Regions from separate parts of the Tepidibacillus sp. LV47 genome, predicted to be linked through region 1. Evidence: predicted binding sites of a transcription regulator. Region 1 holds the regulator's gene; the other holds the start of a gene.
What was found. Region 1 encodes NrdR, which represses ribonucleotide reductase genes. Its sites were predicted from a motif close to AACACNATATATNGTGTT; they were not measured.
Positions count from the first base shown of each region.

Region 1 (9,918 bases):
ACAATTTAAATTTCTGCTTATCGGCCAAACCATTCGATCGATCGGCAGAAGAGGGAAATATTTACTTTTCTATTTCACTGATTATACCCTGATTTCTCATCTAAGAATGGAAGGAAAGTATATCTATACCGAAAAGCCAAATGAGCCTTATGATCAACACCATCATGTGATCTTTTCTTTTACCGATGGAACAGAGTTACGTTATCGCGATGTACGGAAATTCGGAACTATGGATCTGGTTAAAAGAGGGAACGAAATGAGTTTTAAAGGGATTAAAAAATTAGGGCAAGAACCGATTGATCCTCATTTTGATCCAGAACGTTTTAAGCAGCAAGTGAGGCAAAGATCTGCGCCCATCAAACAGATATTATTGAATCAAGAGATCGTAAGCGGACTTGGCAATATTTATGTAGATGACAGCCTTGCTCTCAGCAAAATTCATCCATTACGTCAAGGAAAATCATTAACCGATCAAGAAATCTCGACTCTAATCAAGTCAATGAAACAAGTTTTGGAAAAGGCGATTGAAAAAGGCGGTTCAACCATCCGTAGCTTTGAAACCATTTATGGAAAAGGGTCGATGCAAGACCATTTGCTCGTATACGGGCGGACAGGAAAACCTTGTTTGTTCTGTGGTACTTCCATTCAAAAGATAAAAGTGGCTGGCAGAGGAACTCATTTCTGCCCTAACTGTCAAAAGGAACCAAAAGAATATAATTAGGCACTTCTTTTCTTCCTTTCCAATAAGATATCTATTGAAGATTGGAGAGGGAGAGATGAAGCTTGAGCATCGTTTCACTATTGATTTTATCACTTGCTGTTAGTTTAGATAGCTTTAGCGTTGGTGTGACCTATGGTTTTCGTAAAGTGTTGATTCCTATTTATTCGATTATAATCATAAGTATTGCTTCTGCGGCCATGATTTTATTATCGATGCAATTAGGGGGGGTGGTCCAAGCTTTTCTATCCCCAAACATTGCTAAGTTTATTGGGGCAATGATTTTGATTTTGATTGGCATTTGGGCTATTATTCAAGTTTTTCGCCAAAAAGATGAAGATTATGATCATGAAATCGGTTTTGAAGTTCAAAAAGTATTCATAATTGAATTTAAAAAATTAGGTTTGGTGATTCAAATATTAAAAACACCGATGAAAGCAGATATTGACCGTTCAGGAAGCATATCTTTATTAGAGGCGATATTTTTGGGATTAGCTCTTTCTTTAGATGCTTTTGGCGCAGGGTTAGGAGCTTCTTTAATTGGATTTAAACCTTTGATTACAGCCATTTCCATAGCAGGAATGAGTGGCCTTTTTATTTTAATCGGGATGAAAGTTGGCTTTTGGTTTTCGGAAGTAACATGGTTAAAAAAATTTACGTTAATACCAGGGATTATTTTAATCTTGATGGGTTTTTTCCGATTTTTGAAAAAATGAATGTAAAGGGTGAGTTGAGTTGATTGTTGGTCTAACTGGGGGAATCGGTAGCGGTAAGAGTACGGTAGCGAAGCTCTTTATAAAGTATGGAATTCCTATTGTTGATGTTGATCAGATCGCAAGGGAAGTTGTAAAGCCAAACCTGGAAGCATGGCAAAAAATCATTGAACATTTTGGCGAAGAGATTCTGTTGCCAAATCAAGAAATCGATCGCAAAAAGTTAGGGAGAATAATTTTTCAAGATGAAAAGAAAAGAAAAATCTTAAATGATATCACTCACCCGATCATCATTCAAAAAACACTGGATCAAGCGAGGGAGTTGGAAAAGAAACACTCTCTTGTGATTGTCGATATTCCCTTATTATTTGAATCAAAAAGGGAAGAATTATTTGATCAAATCATTGTTGTTTATGTTCCTTTTGCGGTTCAATTAGAACGTTTAATGAAACGGGATCAAATTTCAAAAGAAGAAGCCATCATGAAAATAAAGTCACAAATGGATTTAGAAGAGAAGAAAAAAAGGGCAGATCTTGTGATCTATAATGATAAAGGGATTGACAAAACGGAAGAACAAGTAAAACAAATCATTGCAGATTGGCAAAGGAAAAGGATTTAAGATGATGTTCAAATTAAAACGTTATCGAAAACCCATATTTTTCTTTTTCTTATTGTTCCTTGTCTTTCTTGCGATCAATTCCCGCGCTATTTGGAAGTTTATGTATCCTATAAAATATGAAAAGCAAATCAAGGTTTATACGAGTGAGTTTCGTGTTGATCCCTATTTGGTATTAGCCATTATTCAAGTGGAGACTCGTTTTCAAAAGGATAAACAGTCAGCAAAAGGTGCAATCGGTCTGATGCAAATTATGCCCGATACAGCAAAGTGGATTGCAGAAAAAGGGGGTTTTCCTCCTCACATGGCTAAAAATTTACATCAGCCAGATAATAATATTGCCTTTGGAAGTTGGTATTTAGCTCAAATGCACCAACGGTTTAATGGCAATATCTATGCTACCATTGCAGCCTATAATGCAGGTCCGAGGAATGTGGAAAAATGGATGCAACAAGGTCTATGGGATGGTTCATTTGAACAATTAAATCGAATCCCCTTTGGTGAAACAAGACATTATGTACAAAGAGTTCTCCATTTTTATGAACGATATCAATGGATTTACAAAGATGAATTCTGATCCTTTCTTTTTTTGGTAGCACTTCATATTTTGAAGTGCTATTTTTTATCTATTAGAAATGGATTGCATAGAATCAAACAAGCCTAAAAATTACTCCTAAATATTTAAAGTGATTATTTTTTTGAAATTTTGTTGCGCAATATGTCATACTGATTATAATAAATAATATAAATAGTGTGTAATAATATAGAGAGGAGAAGCAGATAATGTCAATTCGAATGGCGATTAGCGGGTTTGGAAGAATCGGAAGAATGGTATTCCGTCGAGCTATGCAATTTCCAGAAATTAATATTGTCGCTGTCAATGCAAGTTATAAACCAGAGATATTGGCACATATGTTAAAATATGATACCGTTCATGGGAAATTAGATGCGAAAATAGAAACCACAGATGATTCGATTATAGTAAATGGAAGAGAAACCAAAATCATTCCAGAACGCAATCCTGAAAAACTGCCTTGGAAAGAGATGAACATAGAAGTTGTAATTGAAGCAACAGGTAAACATCGAGATCGGGAAAATGCAGGCAAACACTTAACAGCTGGGGCGAAAAAAGTGATCATTACAGCACCTGCCAAAGGAGAAGATGTAACGATTGTCATGGGAGTCAATCAAGAAGTATATGATCCAGAAAAGCATCATATTATCTCGAATGCATCTTGTACAACAAACTGTTTAGCACCTGTAGCAAAGGTATTACATGAACATTTCACCATTGAAGAAGGAATGATGACAACAGTTCATTCCTATACGAATGACCAAAGAGTTCTTGATAATATGCATAAAGATTTACGAAGGGCAAGAAGTGCAGGTCAAGCCATTATTCCAACAACAACAGGTGCTGCAAAAGCCGTATCTTTAGTTTTACCAGAATTAAAAGGAAAATTAAACGGAATTGCACTTCGTGTACCAACACCTGATGTTTCAATTGTTGACCTTGTTGTAAACGTAAAAGAAAGCGTTACTGCTTTACAAGTCAATGAAGTATTAAAAAGGGCAAGCCAAAATGAAATGAAGGGAATTATTCAATACTGTGAAGAACCTTTAGTCTCTGCTGATTTTATTGGCAATGATCATTCAGCCATTGTGGATGCCTTATCGACCATGGTGATTGGTGAACATCAGATTAAAGTGATGGCTTGGTATGATAATGAATGGGGATATTCATGTCGAGTCGTTGATTTAGCTCGCTATGTATCAAATTTTGAAGTTAGCAAACGAGAAAATAAAGTACCTCTAACCTCTCACTACTGAATAATACGGAGGGGCCGAGAAAACTCGCCCCCTCCTTTTTTTCTAGCCATATTTCCAAATGGTTAGAAAAGGATATTCACTTAAGCTTGAGGCAATTTAGCTCCTCCTGCAAGCTGTTGTTCAGCGATTTGAACTAAATGACGAGTAATGTGACCTCCGATAGAACCGTTATCACGGGAAGCGATAAAGCCCATGTAACCATCTTGAGGAATTTGAATTCCTAGTTGAGTAGCCATTTCAAACTTAAGTTGATCTAAAGCTTGACCAGCTTCTGGTACAAGTAATTGATTGCTGCTACGTTCTTGACCTTTTGCCATGATTGTCACCTCCTTTGAGTTTGTACTTGTATTTTGTGTTGAACTCACAAAACAAATACAGGTAACTCATTCCTAACTTGGGAAATCTAATTTATAATCAATCTTAATCCAAAAAAATCCTTGCAAAAAGAGATTAAAACCAGTATACTGAAATTCGTGAAATTCATTATGATTCAAAACTAAAGGAACCAGTATCTACTTAAAGGGTTAGGACCTCATTGGACTAACTTGCCCCCGTGGTAGATAGCGTAGGTCCCGCATGCTTGAAAGGGCATGAAAATTATGAATTTAAGGGGGATTGAATGATGGATACTATGGGACGTCACATTATCGCAGAATTATGGGGATGTAACGTCGAAAAACTAAACGATTTTAAATTTATTGAAAAAATGATGGTAGATGCAGCATTAGAAGCTGGTGCAGAAATTCGAGAAGTTGCTTTTCATAAGTTTGCACCAATGGGAGTAAGTGGAGTTGTGATTATTTCCGAATCTCACTTGACTATCCATAGTTTTCCAGAACATGGTTATGCAAGTATTGATGTATATACTTGCGGGGATCGAATTGATCCGCAAATCGCTGCAGATTACATTACAAAACAATTAGAAGCAAAAACGCGTGAATCAGTTGAAGTACCTCGTGGAATGGGACCAGTGAAAATTGACCCAATGAAGGTCGAAACTTTTGCTTAAAAGCAAGATGTAAAAGGAAGGATGTAAAAATCCTTCCTTTTTTAATATACTAAAAATAAAGAAGGTTTATAAGGAATGAGGTGAGGATTGTTGCGTTGCCCCTTTTGTAATTACAATGGAACAAAGGTTTTAGATTCTAGACCCATTAATAATGGAAAATCAATACGGAGAAGAAGAGAATGCGAATCGTGTGGACGTCGTTTTAATACTTATGAAGAAGTAGAGGAAACCCCGATTTATGTGATCAAAAAAGATGGAAGCCGTGAAGAATTTAGCAGAGAAAAAATTTTACGGGGGTTATTACGGGCTTGTGAAAAAAGACCTGTTGGTATAGAAACATTAGAAAATATTGTTTCTGATATAGAAAAAGAATTAAGGAATGATTTACTTACTGAAATCGAGAGCCAAAAAATTGGCGAAATGGTGATGGAACGATTATATCATATCGATGAGATCGCGTATGTTCGTTTTGCTTCCGTTTACCGTCAATTTAAAGATATTAATGTCTTTTTACAAGAGATTACGGAACTATTGCGTAAATCATAAAGCGCTAGGATCTCCTTATAAAACAAAAAGTGGCTTGTATGTTGTTACTCTGTCCCTAACCTTACGGTTTTCCCTGAATACACGGTTGGTAGGAAAACTCGCTCTAGAGAATCAGCTTTTAGAACATACAAGCCTATTTTTTATATTATGAACATGTTGAACCATAAGTCGATCTTACTGTAAATCCGCTGCCAAAACGAGAATTTTTAAAATCGATCTCTACCTCACCGATATTTTCTAATTCTTGAGCATTGACAACCACTTTGAATTCATCTTGATCAAATATTTTATCTTCTTCATTTGGCTCATCCAGAGCCAACCCCAAAGAGGGTCCCCCTCAGCCAAAACCGGCTATATATACACGGATCGCTGCACTACTTTGTTTCTCTTTTAGGATTTGTGCAAGCTTCTCCTTTGCGCTAGGTGTAACAGTTACCATCCCTTATCTCCTTTCCCTTGTCTTAAACCAAATATAAATAACAAGATAAGAATTATTTTAATTCATAAAAACATTATATATAGTTTAGTACGATAGAGCAATAGATAGTTTCGGATAAATGAAACTGATGATATAATAAAATAGTGACCTGTTGAATATAAAGGGGATGAGATGATGCCATATCCTTTCAATGAGATCACACCGTTAGACCCATACCAAGTACGAATGACAGAATCCATTGAGATGTCTCATATCTCATACCTAATCCATTTATACCAACCGATTATTGGTCCTGAAGCAGTCAGTTTATACTTAACTCTGCGGAATCACTTTCCATCCCAATATCTAGGTGTTTCTTCACAACATATGCATCGCCAATTGGCCAATCAGGTATACGTCCCCTTTCATATTCTTATGAAAGCGCGAAAAACTTTAGAAGCAGTAGGTTTATTAAAAACAAAGAAATATCAACATTCCCTTGAAGAAAAACAGTTTATTGAATATATTCTTATTCCTCCCCTTAAACCTGTTGAATTCTTTCAAAGCGATATTTTAAGTATTATGTTACTAAATCGCATTGGAAAAAATGCCTATCAAGCATTAATGGAACAACTTCTCGTCGATGAAAAAACGGCCCCTTCATCAGAATATATTGAGAAAGAGATCACGAAATCGTTTGATGAGGTATTTGATTCGATTCTTTGGTCTGAGATTACCATTTCACCCGAATCAGAGATCGATCAGTTCATCAAACCTTATTCCTCCATTTCTGCAAAAAATTCGCAGAGAAAAACAATCACAATCAAAGATCAATATTTAGATATTGAATTTATTAAAGGAATGACAAGCAATTTATATCAAGACCAACATATTTTCTCACAAGAAAATATTCAACTTTTTCATGAACTTGCTTTTCTTTATCACTTATCGGAAATGGATCTGATTCACCTTTTACATGATCCTTATATTTATGATTCACACGGAAAATTACAAGAAGATTTGCTTAGAGAACGTGTTAGAGAAAGATTACAATATGAACAAAAAGAAATGTTCTTTGTTGAAAAAGGAAAAACCCTTCATTCGCCAAAAGAAGGACAAGTACCAAATATTGAAGATAAAGAGCAAAGGCATATGTGGATATTAGAACATTATTCACCGATTGAATTATTAAAACGATATCAGCGTGGAGCAAAAATTCCAGAAGCTGATCTTCATTTAATCGAAGGACTAATTCGCGATTACGGTTTACCTTATCAGGTGGTTAATGTTTTAATTGAATATGTCTTACTATCCAATCAATACAAGTTACCAAAGAAACTAACGGAGAAGATAGCCGGTCATTGGAAAAGACTAAATATCACCACGGTTGAGGAAGCATTACAAATTGCAAAGAAAGAACATCAGTTATATCGGGGATGGAAAGAAGGAAGCAAAAAAGGAAGCTCCTCAATTAAAACGGTCAAGGAAAGGAAAATAGAAAAAAGAGAAAAAGTTCCCGATTACATTTTGAATCAGGAGAAGAAATATCACGGGAATCGAAGCAGTGAAGCTCAAAAAGAATTGGATCCAAAAGCCCAAGAAGAAATTGAGGAATTGTTAAGGAAATTGGGGGAAACAGGGGAAGGAGCGTAAAAAATGAACCATTTAGGTCAAGTATTAAGTGAAATGCTCCCTAAACTTTTCATAGATAAACAAAATTGGCTGCAATATTTTGAACATCATCCAGAATTAGAAGAAATGATTCACAAACAACAACTAACAAAAGAGCATTTACTGCCAGCTTTAAATCAGTTATACCAATATATTGAAGAAAAAAAGCATTGTGAGATGTGTAAGGGACTTGACCATTGCCAGAATCTATTGAAAGGTCATTTTACCCAGTTAACTTTTTCCTTTGGGCAAATTCAGTCCGCTTTAACCAAATGTCGTTTTCTCATTCAACATGAAGAACAAACTTATAAAGAGAAATTATTCCACAGTCAATATATTGCAAAGGATATTTTGAACGCTTCATTTAAAGATTTGGATAAAACGGGAGAAAGACAAGAGGTCATTCGAGCACTGTTGAAGTTTATCGCCAATCAACAGGAAGGGAAAAAACAAAAAGGAATCTATCTCTATGGACCATTAGGAGTGGGAAAAAGCCATTTGATGGCTGCAACGGCCAGATTATTAGCAGATAAAGGAATTTCCACATTGATGATTTACGTTCCTGACTTTTTCCGAGAAATAAAAAACTCGATCCATGATCAATCATTAAATGAAAAAATGAAATTGTTAAAAGAAGTTGAGGTTCTGATTTTAGATGACATTGGAGCGGAAACGATCTCTCAATGGGAGAGAGATGAAATTCTAGGTGCTATTCTTCAGGCAAGAATGGTAAAAGGATTACCAACTTTATATACCTCTAATCTGAATTATGATGATCTAGAAGAACACTTGTCCTATTCGAGCAAAGGGGGAATTGAAGAACTAAAAGCGAAACGAATTATGGAAAGAATTCGCCATTATACCATTCCTTATTTTTTAGATGGACCAAATCGAAGAATGATGGGAAATTAAAATTTCTCATCTTGCGTGAGAAAAACCAACATGCTATACTATATTTTGTCCCAAAAAGATGGGGCATTAGCTCAGCTGGGAGAGCGCTACGCTGGCAGCGTAGAGGTCAGGGGTTCGAGCCCCCTATGCTCCACCATACATAGGATTATTCGTGGTCTAGTTTCCTTTGGAAGCTAGGCCATTTTATTTAAAAATGAATTTGCTGCATGAGATTTTTCTAGTTTTCCCATGAACTTTAATATAATATTTATAATATTAATGTAAATATTTTGATCATTTAAACAAGAAAGAAACTTTTGTATTGTTTCATTGGGGGAGAAGGTATGAATATTTCCGTATCAGAAAGAGTTAGGGTGTTTCAAACCAACGTTTTTTCTGAACTATTTGCTTATAAGAAACAACGGCTCGAACAAGGGTTAGAAGTGATCGATTTAAGTGTGGGTAGTCCTGACTTACCGCCGCCTGTTTATGTAATGGAAGTTTTGGCAGATGCAGTAAAGGATCCAACACAATATGGATATGCACTAAAGGGCACGGATGAGTTTCATGAAGCGGTAGCTCATTATTATGAGAAAAGGTTCTCCGTTTTATTGGATCCAAGCAAAGAAATTTTGCAACTCATGGGTTCCCAAGATGGGCTGGTGCATTTACCGATGATCTTTGCCGATCCTGGTGATTTGATTCTTGTTCCAGATCCAGGGTATACGGCTTATGAAGCAGGTGTTCATCTAGCAAGTGCAACCCTTTATCCAATGCCACTAAAAAAGGAGAATCAATTTTTGCCATGTTTAAGGGAGATTCCTGAAGACGTGGCAAAAAAAGCAAAAATGATGATTTTAAATTTTCCTGGGAACCCAGTTCCTGCTCTAGCGACAAAAGAATTTTTCGAAGAAGTTGTTCAATTTGCAAAAAAATATGAGATTATTGTCGTTCATGATTTTGCTTATTCCGAATTAATTTTTGACGAAAAAAAAGGAATCAGTTTTTTAGAAATCGAAGGAGCAAAAGAAGTTGGAATTGAATTTAATTCTTTATCAAAAAGTTTTAATCTGGCAGGAGCTCGTATCGGTTATATTGTTGGCAATGAAAAGATGATTGAAGAAATAGCCAAAGTGAAATCGAATCTAGATTATGGAACCTTTTTACCGATTCAAAAGGCAGCAGCCACTGCTTTAAAAGGTGGAACTGAGTTTTTGCATCAAAATAGGAAAATTTACGAAAGACGTCGCAATATTCTTGTTGAAGGTTTGTCCTCATTAGGATGGCATGTGGAAAAACCATCTGCTACGATGTTTATTTGGGCAGAAATTCCCAAAGGTTGGAGATCTAAGGAATTTGCTTTAGAATTAATCCAAGCGGGTGTTGTTGTGACACCAGGAAACGCTTTTGGTGTTCAAGGTGAAGGATATGTGCGGATTGCTTTAGTTCAACCGGAGGAGAAATTGAAAAGAGCTATTGAATTGATTGACCAAAGTGGGATTTTGC
Region 1 covers NZ_JBLWIF010000005.1:111,872-121,789, reverse strand. The annotation lists gene mutM (DNA-formamidopyrimidine glycosylase) at 1-721, shown strand, start outside; gene ytaF (sporulation membrane protein YtaF) at 784-1,434, shown strand; gene coaE (dephospho-CoA kinase) at 1,454-2,050, shown strand; gene ACMW72_RS07710 (lytic transglycosylase domain-containing protein) at 2,052-2,624, shown strand; gene ACMW72_RS07705 (glyceraldehyde-3-phosphate dehydrogenase) at 2,831-3,877, shown strand; gene ACMW72_RS07700 (small, acid-soluble spore protein, alpha/beta type) at 3,958-4,194, opposite strand; gene speD (adenosylmethionine decarboxylase) at 4,500-4,886, shown strand; gene nrdR (transcriptional regulator NrdR) at 4,977-5,432, shown strand; gene ACMW72_RS07685 (IscA/HesB family protein) at 5,578-5,871, opposite strand; gene ACMW72_RS07680 (replication initiation and membrane attachment family protein) at 6,046-7,503, shown strand; gene dnaI (primosomal protein DnaI) at 7,507-8,433, shown strand; tRNA gene ACMW72_RS07670 (tRNA-Ala) at 8,494-8,569, shown strand; gene ACMW72_RS07665 (LL-diaminopimelate aminotransferase) at 8,757-9,918, shown strand, end outside.

Region 2 (9,918 bases), on a different contig from region 1:
ATTTGATGTCCTTCCACACGATTTTCCGACTTATGACTTGACAAACATCAATCAGTTAACACGTGTTTTCTACACGATAATCCGATACCCTTAATAATTCAGCTTTCTGATAAGTATCTTCTAAGGATCGATTAAGATTGTAATATTCTAACAATCTCCCAATTGGTGTCTCCTGATATTGTGGGAAGATATCTTTCTCTGAATTTACTGGAACAAAACGATTCATTTGCATTGCTCCTTTTTTATTGATTTTTCCTTTTTATTTTTTATCTATTTTATTAAAGTTAAATAAATTACCGTAACAATATTACATGTACAACTACCGAGTTGATGATATAGGAATCACTTTCACTATGAATCACCCAAAATTCTATCGGTACTTTTAAACGAAGCGTATCATGTTCTGAATATTTTGCCAACAAAAAAAAACGGGATCTATCACAAAGATAGACACCGTCATGATTTTCTCTAAAATATTATTTCTTAGCATATAATTCAACAATCTTAAGAATGACTTCTACGGCTTTTTCCATCGCAAAAGTTGGAATAAATTCATAGCGGCCATGGAAATTGTGACCACCAGCAAAAATATTAGGCGTGGGTAATCCCATATAAGAGAGTCTTGCCCCATCTGTTCCCCCACGAATAGGTTTTACAATCGGTTCGATACCCACTTTCCTCATTGCCTCAAATGCAGTATCCACAATATGCTTTACAGGTTCAATCTTTTCCTTCATATTGTAATATTGGTCTTTTAATTCAACCGTACAAATTCCCTCACCATATTTTTGGTTCAGTTTTGCCGCAATTTCCAACATCTTCTTTTTTCTATTTTCAAAAGATGTTTTATCAAAATCACGGATGATATATTGAAGCGTGGTTTCTTCTACTTCCCCTTTCATACTGATCAAATGGTAGAATCCTTCGTATCCCTCTGTATAGGCAGGGGTTTCGTTTTCTGGTAATGAAGCGATATATTCATTGGCCACAAGCATGGAATTGATCATTTTATTTTTCGCTGTCCCAGGATGAACATTTCTTCCCCGGATTCGTACTTTTGCTCCTGCAGCATTAAAATTCTCATATTCCAATTCGCCAATTGGCCCGCCATCTATTGTATAGGCAAAATCAGCACCAAATCCTTCTACATCGAAGTGATCAGCACCTTTACCTACTTCCTCATCAGGAGTGAAGCCAATCCGAATTTTCCCATGAGGAATTTCAGGATGTTGAATGAGATACTCCATCGCCGAGACGATTTCAGCGACACCTGCTTTATCATCTGCTCCAAGTAATGTGGTTCCATCGGTGGTGATTAATGTCTTGCCTATGTAATTTTTTAATTCAGGAAATTGTTTCGGGGAAAGAACGATATTTTGTTCTTTATTTAACACAATGTCTCCACCATCATAATTTTTCACAATTTGAGGATTCACGTTCGTACCTGTCATATCTGGGCTTGTATCCATATGAGCAATAAAGCCAATGGTCGGTACTTCTTTCTCTATATTGGAAGGTAATGTTGCATAAACATATCCCTTAACATCAACTTTTACTTCTTGTAGACCAATTTGTTTTAATTCCTCAGCAATTGCTTTGGCTAATACCATTTGACCAGGTGTGGTAGGAACAGTTGTTGATTCATCATTTGAGCGAGTATCGTATTTCACGTAGTTTAAAAAACGTTCTACGACCTTTGACATAAATGTTTCCTCCTATTTATGTAATATTTAACAATACTATCATCATACCTCTTTCAAATTCACAAAACATTTTTTTCCTACTTTATTGTGGAGTCATTCAATGATATTCCTTTTATAGAACAACTTATGAAACGCCAATCGATTTTCCCTTTTGTTAGCCAATTAATATGTGCTCCTTGCTTTGTGTTATTCAATATTCTCTCTCCGAGGAAGGGAGTCACTGTTTCTACTTTATCTGCTAAAATATTGAATATCCGCTTTTTCCCATAGATGTACTTTTGATTTTTCTTAACATACAATCCTTCCTTTCCATCCATGATTTAGAAAATATTGTGTCTATTATGCGGTTAAAAAAGGTATCCAGGAAAATACCTAGATACCTTTTTCTTTTATTATGAACATCTCGTATATCCACAAGAGATACAATGTTTACATCCTTCTTCATTCACTAATGAAGCAGATCCACAAGTTGGACATAAGTCTAATCCCTCTGGAATATCTAGATCATCGTTTAAATGTTTATGGTCAGTATGAATCTCTTCATGTTCACGAGGTTGATCTAATGTTGGTTCTTTCGTTACTGCAATAGATCCATTGGGATCTTCTCCATCAATATGCATTTCTAATGCTTTTGCCACAGCATCAGGAATTGATTCTACACGATTAGGTCCGAAACCTACAGCTCCTGATCCACCTATTCCTTTAAGATGTTTAATTAACAATCTCGCTTTGTTTCCATCAGGAATCTCACCAAAACGCAAGAAGAGTGTAGAAACCCGTCCTAATGCTTCAGACATTGCAAATACATCACTACCAGCTTTTCCAACATTAACAATCACTTCAAATGGACTACCATCTACATCATTGATGGTAATATATGCTTTTCCCAGTGGTGTATTCATTTTGTATGTGGCACCGGTTAATTTTTTAGGTCTACGGCGATATACTTTTTCTGCTTTTTCATTTGATGGTGTATTTGCTTTACTTTCTGCTACTTCCTCTTTCTTCTCAGTAGACAGCACTTGGACATCACGACTACCATCACGATAAATGGTGACACCTTTACAACCTAAATCATAAGCATACTCATACAATTTCTTTGTATCTTCAATCGTAAAGTCAGCAGGGGCATTTGCAGTTTTACTAATGGATGAATCAACCCATTTTTGAATCGCTGCTTGAACACGAATATGTTCTTCTGCAGATAATTCCATTGCACTGACAAAGTAATCAGGCAGTTTTTCTCCAGGGTGCTTTTCTAACCATTCTTTTGCAATTGGCACATATTGCTTGTCCAATCCTAAACGGCTTTGACGGACATATTCAAAAGCGAAGAATGGTTCAATACCTGTAGACGTACCAACCATGGTACCAGTACTTCCCGTTGGTGCTTGGGTAAGTACCGTTACATTTCGCATTCCTTTTTCACGAATGGCTTGTTTGACTTCATCATCAAATTGCTGCACAAATTTACTTTGAAGGAATTTTTCGGCGTCAAACATTGGAAATGATCCTTTTTCAGCAGCAATCTCTGTTGAAGCAAGATAAGCTCGCTTGGCAATAAATCCATACAACTTATCTAAAAATTCTAAGGATTCAGGACTACCGTAACGGATTTTTAATTTAATTAGCATTTCTGCTAAGCCCATTGTACCTAAACCGATTCGACGCTCTTTCTTTTGATTCTCTTCATTTTCTTTAAAATGATATGGAGTTGCATCAATCACGTTATCTAAGAAACGAACAGAGATTTCAACCGTCTCGCCAAGAGCATCCCAATCCACTTGACCATTTTTCACGAATTTTGAAAGGTTAATGGAAGAGAGATTACATACACCCCATGCTGGTAATCCTTGTTCGGCGCAAGGATTTGTACTAATAATTGGGTTATAGTACCAACTGTTTGACATTTTATTGTAATAGTCCATAAAGACAACGCCAGGTTCTGCCGATTTCCAAGCAGATTCAATAATAATATGCCAAATTTCTCTTGCCTTCATTTTATTGTAAACCTTGACTGGTTTACCAAGTTCTTTCCACTTTTTAAGATTCCCATCCCAAAGATCATTATATTCTGGGTCTGCTGTATCAGGGAAGACAAGCTCCCATTCAAGATCTTGTTTCACAGCTTTCATAAAGTCATCACTAATTGCTACAGAAAGATTGGCATTAGTAATGAGGCCCATTGTTTGTTTTACTGTAATGAATTCAAGTAAATCGGGGTGCCAATCGTTCAACATGAGCATTAACGCTCCACGGCGCGACCCACCTTGTTCAATTAAACCAGTGGTATAGCTAAATAATCCACCCCAAGAAACGGCTCCACTGGATGAACCATTGACACCTCTTACAATTGCTCGTCTTGGTCTTAATGAAGATAGGTTAATTCCAACTCCGCCCCCTCGAGACATGATCTCAGTCATCTGAGTTAAAGTCTCCATAATTCCGCCACGGCTATCCTTTGGAGATGGTATTACATAACAGTTAAAAAGTGTTAATTCATCACTAGCCCCAGCTCCTGCTGCGATACGACCACCTGGAACCAACTTCCAATCATCTAACACCTTGCGGAACTTTTTCGTCCATTCTTCCCTTTTTTCCGGTTTTTCTACCGCAGCAATGGCTTTCGCTAAGCGATCCCACATCTCCTCAGGAGTTAATTCTAATGGTTTTGTAATTTTTCCAATCACTGTATCAATGACTTGTCCACTTCGCAAGCCAACTTTAATTGTTTCACCTTCAATTGAAATGACTTCGCCAACTTCCTTTTGGGGAAATTTGGGGTCATCCTTGGTTAAAACCAACACAGTATCCCCAACAGATACATCCTGATGTAACATATCTTTTAATGCGTAACGGTCTAAAAAAATTTTTTCACTTAGACCTTCTAAACGTGTAGACGATTGATTCATTCCATTTGCCCCTCCTCAATCTATGTATGTCTTTTTAATCTAGTTGCTAACTATATCTTGTGACGTTTCACATTATATACCACAATATATAGATATATCTAGTGACAAAAGAATGAATTTCATAGAAGAACAGAGAAAAAAATAGGGTTTAAGTTTCATTTTCTACCATTTTCGTATCTTTTTAAAAACCAAAATATCAAACAAAAAATTAATCAAATTCCATACTCCACCATTTTTATTTCATGTTACAATTGGAATTGAAAAATAAAAAAGACTGGAGTGACAGGTGTGATATTAATCAACGATCAATTCATGCAAAGAAATCAAGATACCCATATTGATATTGAAGATCGTGGTTATCAGTTTGGTGATGGTATTTATGAAGTTGTGCGCGTATATCGCGGCAAACCTTTTCGCCTTGATGATCATTTAGATCGATTTGAACGTAGTGCGAAAGAAATACGCTTACCATTACCTATGTCTAAAGGAGAAACAAAATTAAAGATAACACAACTAATCGAAATGAACAACCTACAAGATGGAATTGTCTATTTTCAAATGACTCGAGGGGTTGCACCACGGAACCATGCTTTTCCTGAAAAAGTAAAACCAGTTCTTACTGCCTATACCAAAGAATTCAAAAGACCAATCAACCAATTAAAAAATGGAATTAAAGTAGTTACTGTTGAAGATATTCGCTGGTTACGTTGTGATATTAAAAGCTTAAATTTACTCGGGAATGTCCTTGCAAAACAATACGCTTATGATCATCAAGCCGAAGAAGCAATCCAGATTCGAGACAATTCTGTTACGGAAGGAAGTTCATCCAATTTTTATATTGTGAAAGATGGGAAAATTTACACCCATCCTGCAGATCATTTTATTTTAAAAGGGATTACGAGAATGGTGGTTGAAGAAATCTCAAACCAATTAGGAATTCCCTTCATTGAAAATGTATTTAGCGTAAAGGATATTTATCGAGCTGATGAGGCATTTATTAGTAGCACAACGCAAGAAATAACACCAGTAATTCAAGTAAATGATAAAACCATTAGCAATGGCCCTGGTCCAATTGTTCGTGCTATACAAGCAGAATTCGAAAAATTGATCTGAATTTTCCTAAACATAAAAAGGCCACTGAATATCACAGTGACCTTTTTCATTGGAAAAAGAAAAATCGTTTTATTTTTTCGTATATCGTAAAATGGGGTTCCTTGCTGCTGCCGCTTCATCCAAACGACCTACAACCGTATGATGAGGTGCTTCTAAAACCTTTTCAGGCTCATTTTCTACTTCATTTGCGATTTGAATCAAAGCATCGATAAATCGGTCTAACGTTTCTTTGCTTTCCGTCTCTGTTGGTTCGATCATCAAACATTCTTCTACAATTAGTGGGAAATAGATCGTTGGCGGATGAAAACCAAAATCTAATAACCGTTTGGCAATATCTAATGTCCGTACTCCAAGTTTTTTCTGTTTTTTACCAGATAAAACAAATTCATGCTTGCAATGCTGTTTAAACGGCAAATCGTAATAATCTTGAAGTTTTCTCATCATATAGTTTGCATTGAGCACCGCATTTTCAGCCACTGCTTTTAGACCATCTGGCCCCATTGAACGAATATAAGTATAAGCCCTTACAAGAACACCGAAATTGCCATAGAATGCTTTTACTCGACCAATCGACTTAGGGATATCATAATCGAGGTAGTATTGATCCCCCTTTTTCGCAACTAAAGGTTTTGGCAAAAAAGGTTCTAAAATCTTCTTAACCCCAACTGGACCTGCCCCTGGCCCACCACCACCATGAGGGGTAGAAAAAGTTTTATGCAGATTAAGATGAACAACATCAAATCCCATATCTCCAGGGCGAGCATATCCTAGGATGGCATTTGCATTCGCTCCATCATAATAAAGAAGTCCTCCAGCTTCATGAACAATCTTGGAAATCTCGACGATGTCTTTTTCAAATAAACCAAGAGTATTGGGGTTGGTTAACATAAGTGCAGCTGTGTCGTTCCCCACAACCTTTTTTAATTCCTCTACATCTACATTCCCATCTTTATTAGACTTTACTGTAACGGTCTCAAAACCTGCTACCGTTGCAGATGCTGGATTCGTTCCATGTGCGGAATCAGGAATTATAACTTTTTTACGCTGGAAATCCCCTCGACTTTCGTGATAAGCACGGATCATCATTAAACCTGTCCATTCACCATGCGCACCTGCTGCAGGTTGTAGGGTAACTTTATTCATTCCAGTAATCTCTTGAAGCATCTCTTGGAGATGATACATCATCTCCAAAGCCCCTTGAACCGTTTCTATGGGTTGATAGGGATGAATATGAGCAAACCCTGGGTAACGTGCAACATCTTCATTCACTTTGGGATTATATTTCATCGTACAAGATCCTAAAGGATAAAAGCCCGAATCTACACCATGGTTGCGGTGAGATAATTCTGTATAATGACGCATGAGATCCAATTCAGACAATTCAGGGAAATCTGGTGGGTTTTCTCTTATCATTTCCTTAGAAAGAAGCTGTTCCATCTCCATTTCGGGGACATCAAGTTCAGGTAAACTATACGCAACTCTGCCTGGCTTACTTAATTCAAAAACGAGGGCCTTTTCTTTTCTCATAATATTCCCTCCAGTCTAAAAGCAAGGTCATCAATTTGTTCCTTGGTATTCATTTCCGTTACCGCAACCAGCATCGCATTTTCCAAATCAGGATAAACTGAACTTAAATCATAACCACCAATAATTCCATATTTTAATAATTCTCGATTCACTTCTGATACGGGTTTCGTTAATTTAATCGTAAATTCATTAAAGAATGGACCTTTAAATAAAGGTTCGACCCCTTTTAGCGCTGTTAAGACTTGATAGGCATAATGGGCTTTTTGCAAGTTTTGTTTTGCCACTTCTTGAATTCCTTGTTTACCCATTGCGTTCATATATACAGCTGAGGCTAAAGCCATTAATGCTTGGTTTGAACAAATATTGGATGTTGCCTTCTCACGGCGAATATGTTGTTCTCTGGCTTGCAAGGTAAGAACAAAGCCACGATTTCCTTCATCATCTACGGTTTGTCCGACAATACGCCCTGGCATTTTACGAATCAATTTTGAAGTCGTGGCAAAAAATCCTACATGTGGACCTCCATAAGATACGGGTATACCCATGGGCTGATTGTCTCCTACCACAACATCCGCATGATATTCACCAGGTGGTTTTAGAATTGGAAGAGCCATTGGATTGGCGCTAACGATGAACAAGGCTTTTTTCTCATGAGTGATTTTTTCAATGGTATGAAGATCTTCAATAAGCCCAAAAAAGTTCGGGTACTGAACGATGACTGCTGCCGTTTGTTCATCAATTACATGTTGCAGCTCTTCTAAATCTGTTACACCATCTTTAAATCCTACCTCAATAAGATCAAGATTATGTCCTTTTACTGTTGTTTTGAGTACTTCCCTCGATTCTGGATGGACAGCAAGAGAAACAACGATTTTATGACGACGGGTAGAGCCTGCAGCCATCGCTGCAGCCTCTGCTAATGATGTTGCTCCGTCGTACATCGATGAGTTTGCTGCCTCCATCCCAGTTAATTCAGCGATTAATGTTTGAAATTCAAAAATCGCTTGGAGCTCTCCTTGACTGATCTCAGGTTGATAGGGAGTATATGCTGTGTAAAATTCTGAACGTGAGATAACATGATTCACTACACTCGGTATAAAATGATGATAAGCCCCTGCTCCTAGAAAATTAGCGTATTCATTTATTGTTATGTTTCTACTTGCTAATTGTTGCATATGCCGAGTAACCTCTAACTCGGACATGGCTTTTGGGATGTTCAGATGGCCCTTAAAACGGACAGTTTCTGGGATATCGGCAAATAGTTCTTCTACCGATTTAATCCCAATGGCTGTCAACATTTCCTGTTGATCTTGGCCAGTATTTGGGATATATCGGGATGTCATTGAGATTATTCCTCCTCTTTTATAAAGGCTTCATATTCATCAGCAGATAGTAATTGATCTAGTTCAGATGGATCGCTAAGTTCGACAACAACCATCCAACCTTTACCATATGGATCTTCATTGATCACTTCAGGCGCATCTTCCAGACTCTCATTAATCTCAACAACTTTACCAGATACAGGACAATAAACATCAGAAACAGCTTTTACAGACTCAACCGAACCCATGGTTTCATTTGCCGTTACTTCGTCACCCACACTTGGAATTTCCACGAAAACGATATCTCCAAGAGAACTTTGGGCATAGTCAGTAATTCCAATTCGAACTTTGTTATCGCCTAATACTTCTACCCATTCATGCTCTTTGCTGTACTTTAAATCTGGTCTTAATTCACTCATGCAAATAAACCTCCCTAAATGTTATGTAAGTAAATACTTTTTACTTGCTCCTCTTATAAAAAGGAGTTTTTACGATCTGGGCTTTTAATTTCTTATTTCGAATCTCCACCCAAACTTCATTTCCTATCGTTGCATGTTCCGTTTTAATCAGAGCTAGTCCAAGGTTTTTCTTCATTGTAGGAGACATGGTACCTGAAGTAATTTCACCTATTTTCTCATTACCAACATATACAGGATAATGAGAGCGAGGTATACCTCGTTCAATCATCTCAATCCCTACTAATTTTCTAGGAGCTCCTTCTTCTTTTTGTTTTAATAGAGCATCTCTACCTATGAAATCCCCTTTGTCCCATTTGACAAAAATACCAAGTCCCGCTTCAATAGGAGTGATGGTTGGTGAGAGCTCTTGCCCATATAAAGGTAATTTTGCCTCAAATCTCAATGTATCCCTAGCCCCTAGCCCGCAAGGAATGACGCCATCTTCTTTCCCAACCTCTAATATTATATCATAAAGTTTTGGCGCGTCATCATTGGATAAATAGATTTCAAAGCCATCTTCTCCTGTATATCCTGTTCGCGAGACCATTGCTTTGATTCCCTTTAAATCAACATCTCGCCGAAAGGAAAAAGATCCAATGGTAGACAAATCGATATCTGCAATTTTTTGTAATACTTTTTCTGCTAGTGGGCCTTGTAAAGCGAATTGAGACACTTCAAACGAAATATTTTTAATTTCCACATCCCCTTCACGATGCTCTTGAAGCCAAGCTACATCTTTGTCTATATTCGCAGCATTGATGACAAGGAGATAATGATCCTCAGCCAATCGATAAACCAATAGATCATCAACTGTGCCCCCGTCAGGATAGCACATCGGACTATATAAAGCTTTATCATCAACTAGTTTTGCAGCATCATTGGT
Region 2 covers NZ_JBLWIF010000003.1:182,633-192,550, forward strand. The annotation lists gene ACMW72_RS05870 (hypothetical protein) at 56-226, opposite strand; gene pepT (peptidase T) at 477-1,703, opposite strand; gene ACMW72_RS05880 (adenosylcobalamin-dependent ribonucleoside-diphosphate reductase) at 2,096-4,615, opposite strand; gene dat (D-amino-acid transaminase) at 4,904-5,728, shown strand; gene gcvPB (aminomethyl-transferring glycine dehydrogenase subunit GcvPB) at 5,798-7,255, opposite strand; gene gcvPA (aminomethyl-transferring glycine dehydrogenase subunit GcvPA) at 7,252-8,598, opposite strand; gene gcvH (glycine cleavage system protein GcvH) at 8,604-8,996, opposite strand; gene gcvT (glycine cleavage system aminomethyltransferase GcvT) at 9,037-9,918, opposite strand, start outside.
Region 2: the regulator NrdR is predicted to act here: its motif matches at 4,694-4,711, upstream of ACMW72_RS05880 (adenosylcobalamin-dependent ribonucleoside-diphosphate reductase).